Linked DNA regions of Shimia isoporae. Each later gene encodes a partner of the first gene's protein in a complex. Links are inferred from orthologs where the notes say so. Each region holds a gene or a part of one and is shown on either strand. Other genes may lie near its edges.

Region 1 (4,741 bases):
AGCGCCTTTGATTTCCGGCAATTCTGGAAATGTTCCGGGTGCCAACGGCGATACATGGGAGATTTCAGCCATAGTCAGTCCTGAACAACAACGTCTTCAAGAAGTTCGCCACGCCGAATGATCTCAGGGCTGAACGAGGCAGCATCCGTTTTGACGATCTCGGCATCCGCCGTCAGTTCGGCAATGTAATCACGAACGGCATCCTCTTGGGCTTCGCTCATTAGTTGCTCGCGCGTTTCCTCAAAGCTTGGCGCCGATACTTCGCGCGTGTCATTCAACTTGATGACGTGCCATCCAAACTGTGTTTGGACTGGTGCCGAAATGCCGCCAACGCTCATTTCGACGACGGCTGCTTCGAATGGCTGAACCATCTGGCCCATGCCGAACCAGCCAAGTTCGCCACCGGAAGGCCCAGAAGGTCCGGTGGATTTGGCCTTGGCCAGCTCCGCAAAATCCGCGCCGCCCTCCAATTCTGCGACAAGCGCAAGCGCTTCTTCTTCTGTTGCGACGAGGATGTGGCTTGCGTTGAATTCAGATTCATCAGCTAGATTTGCGAATTTGCGTTCGTAAACCTTGCGGAGGTCTTCGTCCGTGATCTCCCGCACAGAGATAAAATCTTCTAGCGCCTGGGTGGCCAAAAGCGCGCGTTTTTCATTTTCGAGCGTCAGTTCGACTTTTTTGGGCATCTCTTCGCCCATCGTGGCGGCCAAGGCGGTCTGTTGAATCAGTTGTTCGAGTATGCTGTCGAATAGAACGTTGTCGGGCAAATCCTTGTATTGCTCTGGCAACGCTTCGCGGACCGCAATCATTTGACCCAGTGTGATATCCGTGCCGTTCACAGTTGCCAGCACGGTTTCCGCAGTTGCTGTGTCTTCCGCAAGTGCGGGAGTGGCTATCATCAGCGCGACAGCGCCAGCGCGCAGGAATTTGAGGGTTTTTGACATCGTTTTGTCCTTGGCTGGGGCCGCATGGGTCGGCGGCGTTGACACTGTATGACACGCCCCTTACATCGCTTTGAGGCTGAGGCATACGCCTGTTTGCACCCTTGTATGGGGACCACGGCAGGACAGCAAGAAATAGCCTCGCACGAATGCGTCAATGAAGGACACGACAAGCATGCTCGGATTTGGAAAAATCGCCCGAAAGGTTTTCGGAACTCCGAACGACCGAAAGATCAAGGCGACGCGTCCTCTCGTTGATCAGGTCAATGCACTGGAGCCTGAGTTCGAAAAGTTCTCTGACGAAGATATCAAGGCCAAGACTCAAGAGTTATCTGAACGCGCCAAAGGTGGTGAACCACTGGACAAGTTGCTGCCTGAGGCATTTGCCAATTGCCGGGAAGCAGCAAAGCGGGCGCTGGGGCTGCGTGCATTTGATGTACAATTGATGGGCGGTATTTTCCTGCACCAAGGCAACATCTCTGAAATGAAGACGGGCGAAGGTAAAACTCTGGTTGCGACCTTTCCAGCTTATCTGAATGCGCTGACCGGTAAAGGCGTTCATGTAGTTACAGTGAACGACTATCTCGCCAAGCGTGACGCAGAATGGATGAGTAACGTTTTTGGTGCTCTCGGAATGACAACTGGCGTCGTGTATCCGCAACAGCCAGAAGACGAAAAACGTGCGGCATATGCCTGCGATGTCACCTATGCGACAAATAACGAACTCGGCTTTGATTACCTTCGTGACAATATGAAGTCCGAGTTGTCGGAAATGAGTCAGCGAGAGCACAACTTTGCAATTGTTGACGAGGTGGACTCTATCCTGATCGACGAAGCGCGGACTCCTTTGATCATTTCGGGCCCCGCTCAGGACCGCACCGAGCTTTATGTGGCGATCGATAAACTCATTCCGGACGTACAGGAAGACCACTACGAACTGGATGAAAAAACACGAAATGTGACTTTTTCGGATGAAGGCAACGAATTCCTGGAGGAACACCTTCAGGCCCGTGGTCTTCTGCCGGAAGGTCAAAGTCTATATGATCCGGAAAGCACGACAATTGTGCACCATATCAACCAAGGTCTGCGTGCTCACAAGCTTTTCACCAAGGACAAAGACTACATCGTTCGCGACAACCAGATTGTACTGATTGACGAATTCACCGGTCGTATGATGGCTGGCCGCCGTTTGTCTGACGGTTTGCACCAGGCCATCGAGGCTAAAGAAGGCTGTGATATCCAACCGGAAAACGTCACTTTGGCGCAGGTTACGTTCCAGAACTACTTCCGGCTGTATAACAAACTTGGCGGAATGACCGGCACTGCCGCGACTGAGGCCGAAGAATTTGCTGAAATTTATGGTTTGGGTGTGGTGGAAGTTCCCACCAACCGCCCAGTCGCTCGAGTTGACGATGACGATGCCGTCTATCGCACTGTGCGCGAAAAGAACGATGCTATTGTAAAGACGATCAAGGAAGCTCACGAAAAAGGGCAGCCTATCCTCGTTGGCACCACTTCCATCGAAAAGTCGGAGATGTTGTCAGTTTTGCTGAATGATGCCGGTATCAAGCATAATGTCCTAAACGCGCGGCAACACGAGCAAGAGGCGCAGATTGTTGCTGACGCAGGTAAACTGGGCGCGGTCACCATTGCTACGAACATGGCTGGCCGTGGTACCGACATTAAACTGGGCGGCAACGTTGAGTTCAAAGTACTGGAAGCAATCGCAGCTACCCCGGACGGGGACCATGAAAAAATCCGTGCTGACATCGAAACCGCGCACGAAGCGGATGAGAAGGCCGTAAAAGACGCTGGCGGATTGTTCGTTCTTGCAACCGAACGGCATGAAAGTCGACGAATTGACAACCAGTTGCGTGGCCGTTCTGGCCGCCAGGGCGACCCTGGCCGATCTTCGTTTTTCCTGAGCCTAGAAGACGATTTGATGCGTATCTTCGGGTCGGATCGACTCGAAAAAGTCCTGTCTACCCTTGGTATGGATGAAGGCGAGGCGATTGTTCACCCTTGGGTCAATAAGTCACTGGAACGCGCGCAGGCAAAAGTTGAAGGCCGCAACTTTGACATTCGGAAACAGCTTCTGAAGTTCGACGATGTTATGAACGATCAGCGTAAGGTTATTTTTGGCCAGCGCCGCGAAATAATGGAAGCCGAGGATCTTTCTGAAGTGGCACAGGATATGCGTCACGATGTGATCGCGGATCTTGTAGACCAGTACATGCCTCCCAAGACGTACGCTGATCAGTGGGATACTGAGGGATTGTATGCCGCAGCAATTGAAAAACTGGGCATTGATGTGCCGGTAATCGAATGGGCAGACGAAGAAGGCGTAGACGATGATGAAATCCGAGAACGTCTGGAAAAAGCCGCGGACGAGATGATGGCTTCAAAAGCTGTCAGCTTTGGTCCCGAGGCCATGAGAATGATCGAAAAGCAAATTCTGCTGCAAACGATCGATACCAAATGGCGCGAACATCTTTTGACTTTGGAGCACCTGCGTTCCGTCGTTGGCTTCCGTGGATATGCGCAACGCGATCCGTTGAACGAGTACAAAAACGAGTCTTTCCAGTTGTTTGAGGGGATGCTCGATAACTTGCGGGAAGACGTGACCACGACGTTGTCCCGAATCCGTCCGATCTCGGAAGAAGAGCAGCGTGAATTGGCCCAACAGATGGCGGCGCGCCAGCAACCCGCGCTTCAAGACGCCACGCCAGCTCCGCAAGAAGATGAGCCACAACCAAACCCCGAAAACGCGCTACAGGGTTTTGACGAGAACGACCCGACCACTTGGGGGAATCCGGGCCGAAATGACAAATGTCCTTGTGGTTCCGGCAAGAAGTTCAAACACTGTCACGGCCGCTTGGCCTGACCAATTTGCGACAGACTTAAATCAAAAGGGTGCCTTATGGGTGCCCTTTTTGTTTGTGACCTTGGACTTCCTGTTTGAAGTTCCAGAGGCTGCCATGCGCAATATGAGAAACGTCTATCGCCGCTATTCAATGGCGTGTGCGACCGCGACCATCGCAATCTTTATTGGTTTCGTGATGGAGCGTACTGAGGCCAGTCAGGCTATGGTGGTTCCTCAGGGCTCTTTGAAACCGGCGCCTTCTCTGGTTGTTCCGGCAAGTTTGGGTACGGGAGCTCTTCCGGTTGAAGAGGAAGCTGCACGCTTGCCTTTGCCACCAATGCCGAAAGACTACAGTACAGAAATTGTTTTACCAGGTGCGCCAACAGTTGTTGCGACTACGGACTCTCTTCCAAAGGGACTGATTTCAGAGCAAAGCGCTGCGCCGGAAGGGAACTGTGAAATCGAGTTGCGGGCGGAAGCAGGCGCTGGCGCGATGGTTCTGCTTTCTCTCAAAGCCCCCTGCTTAAGTGGTGAACGTGTAACTATCGAGCACGGCTCATTGGTTTTTTCCGAACTTGTTGGCGAGGAGGGGGTCGTCACTCGCTCAGTGCCAGCGTTGGCGGTAGAGGCGACGTTCTCTGCGCGTTTTGCCAACGGGCAGGCTGCGAGTGTCACTTTGGAAGTGGATAGTTTGGTGTTTTATGAACGCACCGTTATTCGTTGGACAGGAAACAGCGGGGTGGAACTCCACGCTCGAGAATTCGGTGCGTCCTACGGAGATGATGGCCACGTTTGGCGTGGGAGCGCTCGAGACATATCCGTACTTGTTGGCGGAATGGGCGGTTTTCTCACCGAATTAGGGGATGTACGTTTGCCGGATGCAGCCAGGGCGGAGGTTTATACTTTCCCTTCGGTGACGGCGCAGCGAAGCGGGCTG
Region 2 (3,601 bases), on another replicon or contig:
TTTCGTTGCGGTTCCGTGGTTCCAGAACCTTTTTTCACAACGTAAGCCCGACGCTTTTGAGCGATCGGGCCTCAGCTGATCAGGTGATCTTGCAGGATGGGTGCGACCCTCCGGCAAAAATTTGATTCTCTATTAAGAGATGGCGTGATTTACGGATGATTCAGGGGGGTGTCAACACCTCCCTTTCAGTAAAAAGAAAACCCCGCCATTCAGGCAGGGTTTCGACATTGCTGGTCAAAGCGGGCTTACCCCAACACGCCAGCAATCGAGGCTTCTACCTCATCCATAGAGGCCAGACCGTCAATCGCGGTCAGGTTGCCTTTGGCGTGGTAATACCCGATCAGCGGCGAGGTCTGCTTGTAATAGGCCATCAGACGCACTTTCAGGCTTTCCTCGTTGTCGTCCGCACGGGCTGTACCGCCAGCGGCAACCGCCTCTTTGGCGCGATTGATGATGCGCTCGACCAACACTTCGTCGTTCACCTGCATCTCTACAACAGCATCCAGCTTCTCACCGAATTCGTCGAGCAAATCTGCAAGGGCATCAGCCTGGGCTAACGTGCGAGGAAATCCGTCAAAGATGAAGCCGCCCTTCTTGTCCCCTTCAAGGCGTTCACGGATCAAACCGATCACGATCTCATCCGTGACAAGCTCGCCGCGGTCCATCACTTCCGCAACCTTCTTGCCCATTTCGGTTCCAGAGGTTTTGGCGGCGCGCAGCATGTCACCCGTAGAAAGCTGGATCATGTCTCGCTTTTCTACGAGGCGACCAGCCTGAGTTCCTTTACCGGCACCAGGCGGGCCAAGCAGAATAATATTCATCGACGAGCAGCTCCCTTGCGTGCGCCGCGCTTTTTGCCTTTTCCGCGCAGCTGCGATTTTTCGATCAGCCCTTCATACTGGTGGGCTAGCAGATGGCTCTGAGCCTGCTGAATGGTGTCCATCGTCACCGAAACAACAATCAGAACCGAAGTGCCGCCAAAATAGAAGGGGATCGCGAACTGGCCACGAAGAATTTCAGGAAGGAGACAAACTGCCGCAAGGTAGGCCGACCCCAACACAAGCACGCGGTTCACAACATATTCCAGATATTCCGCGGTGCGTTTGCCCGGACGGATGCCAGGGACAAACCCGTTCTGGTTCTTGAGGTTGTCTGCCACATCGTCAGGCTTGAAACTGACGTTGAAGGTATAGAAGTAGGCAAAGAACACGATCATGGCCGCAAAGAACAACAAGTACAGCGGTTGTCCCGGGCCAAAATAGGCCAGCAGCGTCGACATAATCGGACCCGTCTGAGAACCGGAGAATGTTGAGATCGTTGTCGGCAACAGCAGCAAGGAGCTGGCAAAGATCGCTGGAATAACGCCTGACGGATTGACCTTTACAGGAAGGTGCGAAGAACCACCGTCGTAAACTTTCATTCCGACCTGACGACGCGGGTATTGAATATGAATTTTACGCAGTGCGCGTTCCATAAAGACCACAAAGGCAATAGTGGCAATAACCATCACGATTACGCCGATGATCACCGGAGCGCTGATGGCGCCAGTACGACCAGAGACGAAGAACTGTGCCATCGCAGCAGGAAGCTCAGCGATAATGCCGACAAAAATGATCAAAGAGATACCGTTGCCGAGGCCTCGAGCGGTGATCTGTTCACCGAGCCACATCAGGAACATGGTGCCACCGACGAGAGTGACCATACAGCTAAAGCGGAAGAACAGACCTGGATCGGTCACAAGGTCGCCTGCTTCCAGGCTGACTGCCAGACCATAGGACTGTAGAATCGCCAGAGCCACCGTACCGTAGCGGGTGTATTGGTTCATCTTCTTGCGGCCCTGTTCCCCTTCTTTCTTGAGCTGTTCAAGATACGGAACCATTGAGCCGAGAAGCTGCACAATAATGCTGGCAGAGATGTAAGGCATGATGCCCAGAGCAAAGATGCCCATGCGGCCCAGTGCGCCACCAGTGAACATCGACAGGATGCCACCAATACCTTGCTGTGCACTTTCCATGAATTCACGAAGGGCGACGCCATCGATACCCGGCACTGGGATCCAGGTGCCAAGACGATAGACGATCAAAAGTGCCAGCGTGTACAGGATGCGGTTGCGCAGGTCGGTGGCTTTACCAAGTGCGGCCCAGCTTGTGTTGGCCGCCATTTGCTCTGCTGCAGATACCATTTAGGATCTCTCTTAGATTAAAAACGCCGCCAGAACCGTTTCCCGGTTTGGCGGCGTCTGGAAAACTTGGAAGATTATGTAAGCGGGTATCCGCCCGCTCACAACCTCTTATTCTGCCGCTGGCGCGGTTTTGACCGTCAGAGAGCCGCCTGCTTTTTCCACAGCAGCGACTGCGGCCTTGGAGGCACCGGTCACTTCGATGTTCAGCTTGGCGGAAACTTCGCCTTTGGCCAGAACACGGACACCGTCCAGTTTACGACGCACCAGACCAGATGCGACCAGAACGTCTTCGGTGATCGCCGCTTTTGCGTCCAGCTTTTTCTCGTCAACGAATTTCTGGATCAGGCCCAGGTTCACAACAGCAAATGCTTTGCGGTTCGGCTTGTTGAAGCCACGCTTTGGCAGACGCTGGTAGAGGGGCATCTGGCCACCCTCGTAGCCGTTGATCGCAACACCCGAACGGGATTTCTGACCTTTGATACCACGGCCACCCATTTTACCTTTGCCGGAGCCGGGGCCACGGCCAACGCGCATGCGTTTCTTGGTTGCGCCTTCGTTGTCGCGCAGTTCGTGCAGTTTCATTTCGCTTCTCCTTGCCGGAACTGACCCACGAAGCGTAATCGGGCCAAACACGGCGTTTCTTGGTTTTGATTCTTGCGGTCAGAATGACCACTGGGCGCGTATAGACGAGGATTTACCCTAACGCAAGCAGGGCGACACCACCTAAACAAATGCGCCCCCGCTTAGTGGAGGCGCTTGGGTTGTTCACTGTGCTGCTAGGATGCTTAACCTCTCATGGCTGCATCGCGAGCGACGTCATGGATATTGAAGCGGGACACACCGATGTCCGCCAATTCCCGGTCAGTCATACTGTTCAACTTGCGTACGGTAGCATTGAGCCGCATCTGAACCAGATAGGCATCCTTGTTGGACCGCCACAGGGCGATGAGACGCTGAACGAATGAAGGTGTCTGTGTAGACGTTGTTTCGATGAGAGCCACTTTGTTTTCCTTTTTTTGTTTGTGACGCGCCGATCCGCTTTGGGACAGCGACTTTGCAAGCAAAAGGCCCCGGACATCGGTCCGAGGCCTGAGAACTGCTCGGATATTCTAACTTAGGAAGCCGCACACTCACGGGCGACCGCGACGATGTCGCTGCGTTCGACGCCGATGTCGGCCAATTCGTGATCAGAAAGACCCGACAACTCACGCACAGTATTTCTGAATGCTTTGTTTTGTTTGCGACCAAAGCGGAAATCTTCGATTGCGTGCTGGATGCGTCCAACGAAATCAACGGGTTCGATATAAAGTGCAGGTGCGTGTTGCATGATGTGTGTCCTTAAGAGCTCCGGTGCGCCACGCCGGGCCAAGCGCGTTCTTCAAATCCTGGCTCTCAAATATGCCTATTGATTGCGCAAAC

The links. The genes of interacting proteins can lie anywhere in the genome.
Region 2: the proteins of secA (region 1) and secY are in contact, whole or in part, in a crystal structure (PDB 3DIN), measured with the Thermotoga maritima proteins. The link is inferred for Shimia isoporae from one-to-one orthologs. Residues at the interface, in WP_004082002.1 of Thermotoga maritima: Glu261, Ala262, Arg263, Lys300, Ala301, Arg302, Thr303, Ile304, Ile305, Leu323, Tyr324, Asp325, Pro326, Val329, Ser330, Tyr333, Ile336, Lys340, Phe345, Val349, Glu363, Phe364, Tyr374, Ser375, Gly376, Gly377, Glu393, Ile395, Thr482, Ser483; in WP_004081795.1 of Thermotoga maritima: Glu108, Gly109, Glu110, Glu111, Ala236, Glu237, Arg238, Arg239, Ile240, Thr241, Ile242, Gln243, Tyr244, Ala245, Arg246, Arg247, Val248, Thr249, Gly250, Arg251, Arg252, Val253, Tyr254, Gly256, Ala257, Ser258, Thr259, Tyr260, Leu261, Pro262.

The regions. Positions count from the first base shown.
Region 1 is NZ_SMGR01000004.1:172,075-176,815, forward strand. The notes cover bases 767-4,025. They hold secA (preprotein translocase subunit SecA), read left to right. Parts: upstream 767-1,116; coding sequence 1,117-3,825; downstream 3,826-4,025. Other genes in these bases: BXY66_RS17710 (peptidylprolyl isomerase), read right to left, coding at 767-944; BXY66_RS17720 (translocase), read left to right, coding at 3,920-4,025. In the rest of the region: bifunctional glutamate N-acetyltransferase/amino-acid acetyltransferase ArgJ, read right to left, coding at 1-72; more of BXY66_RS17710, read right to left, coding at 75-766; more of BXY66_RS17720, read left to right, coding at 4,026-4,741. UniProt on the Escherichia coli protein: Required for protein export, interacts with the SecYEG preprotein conducting channel.
Region 2 is NZ_SMGR01000007.1:21,120-24,720, reverse strand. Bases 1-2,861 are described here. They hold secY (preprotein translocase subunit SecY), read right to left. Parts: upstream 2,183-2,861; coding sequence 818-2,182; downstream 1-817. Other genes in these bases: rplO (50S ribosomal protein L15), read right to left, coding at 2,291-2,764; BXY66_RS20135 (adenylate kinase), read right to left, coding at 246-821. In the rest of the region: BXY66_RS20660 (DUF1127 domain-containing protein), read right to left, coding at 2,968-3,183; BXY66_RS20115 (DUF1127 domain-containing protein), read right to left, coding at 3,297-3,509. UniProt on the Escherichia coli protein: The central subunit of the protein translocation channel SecYEG. Consists of two halves formed by TMs 1-5 and 6-10.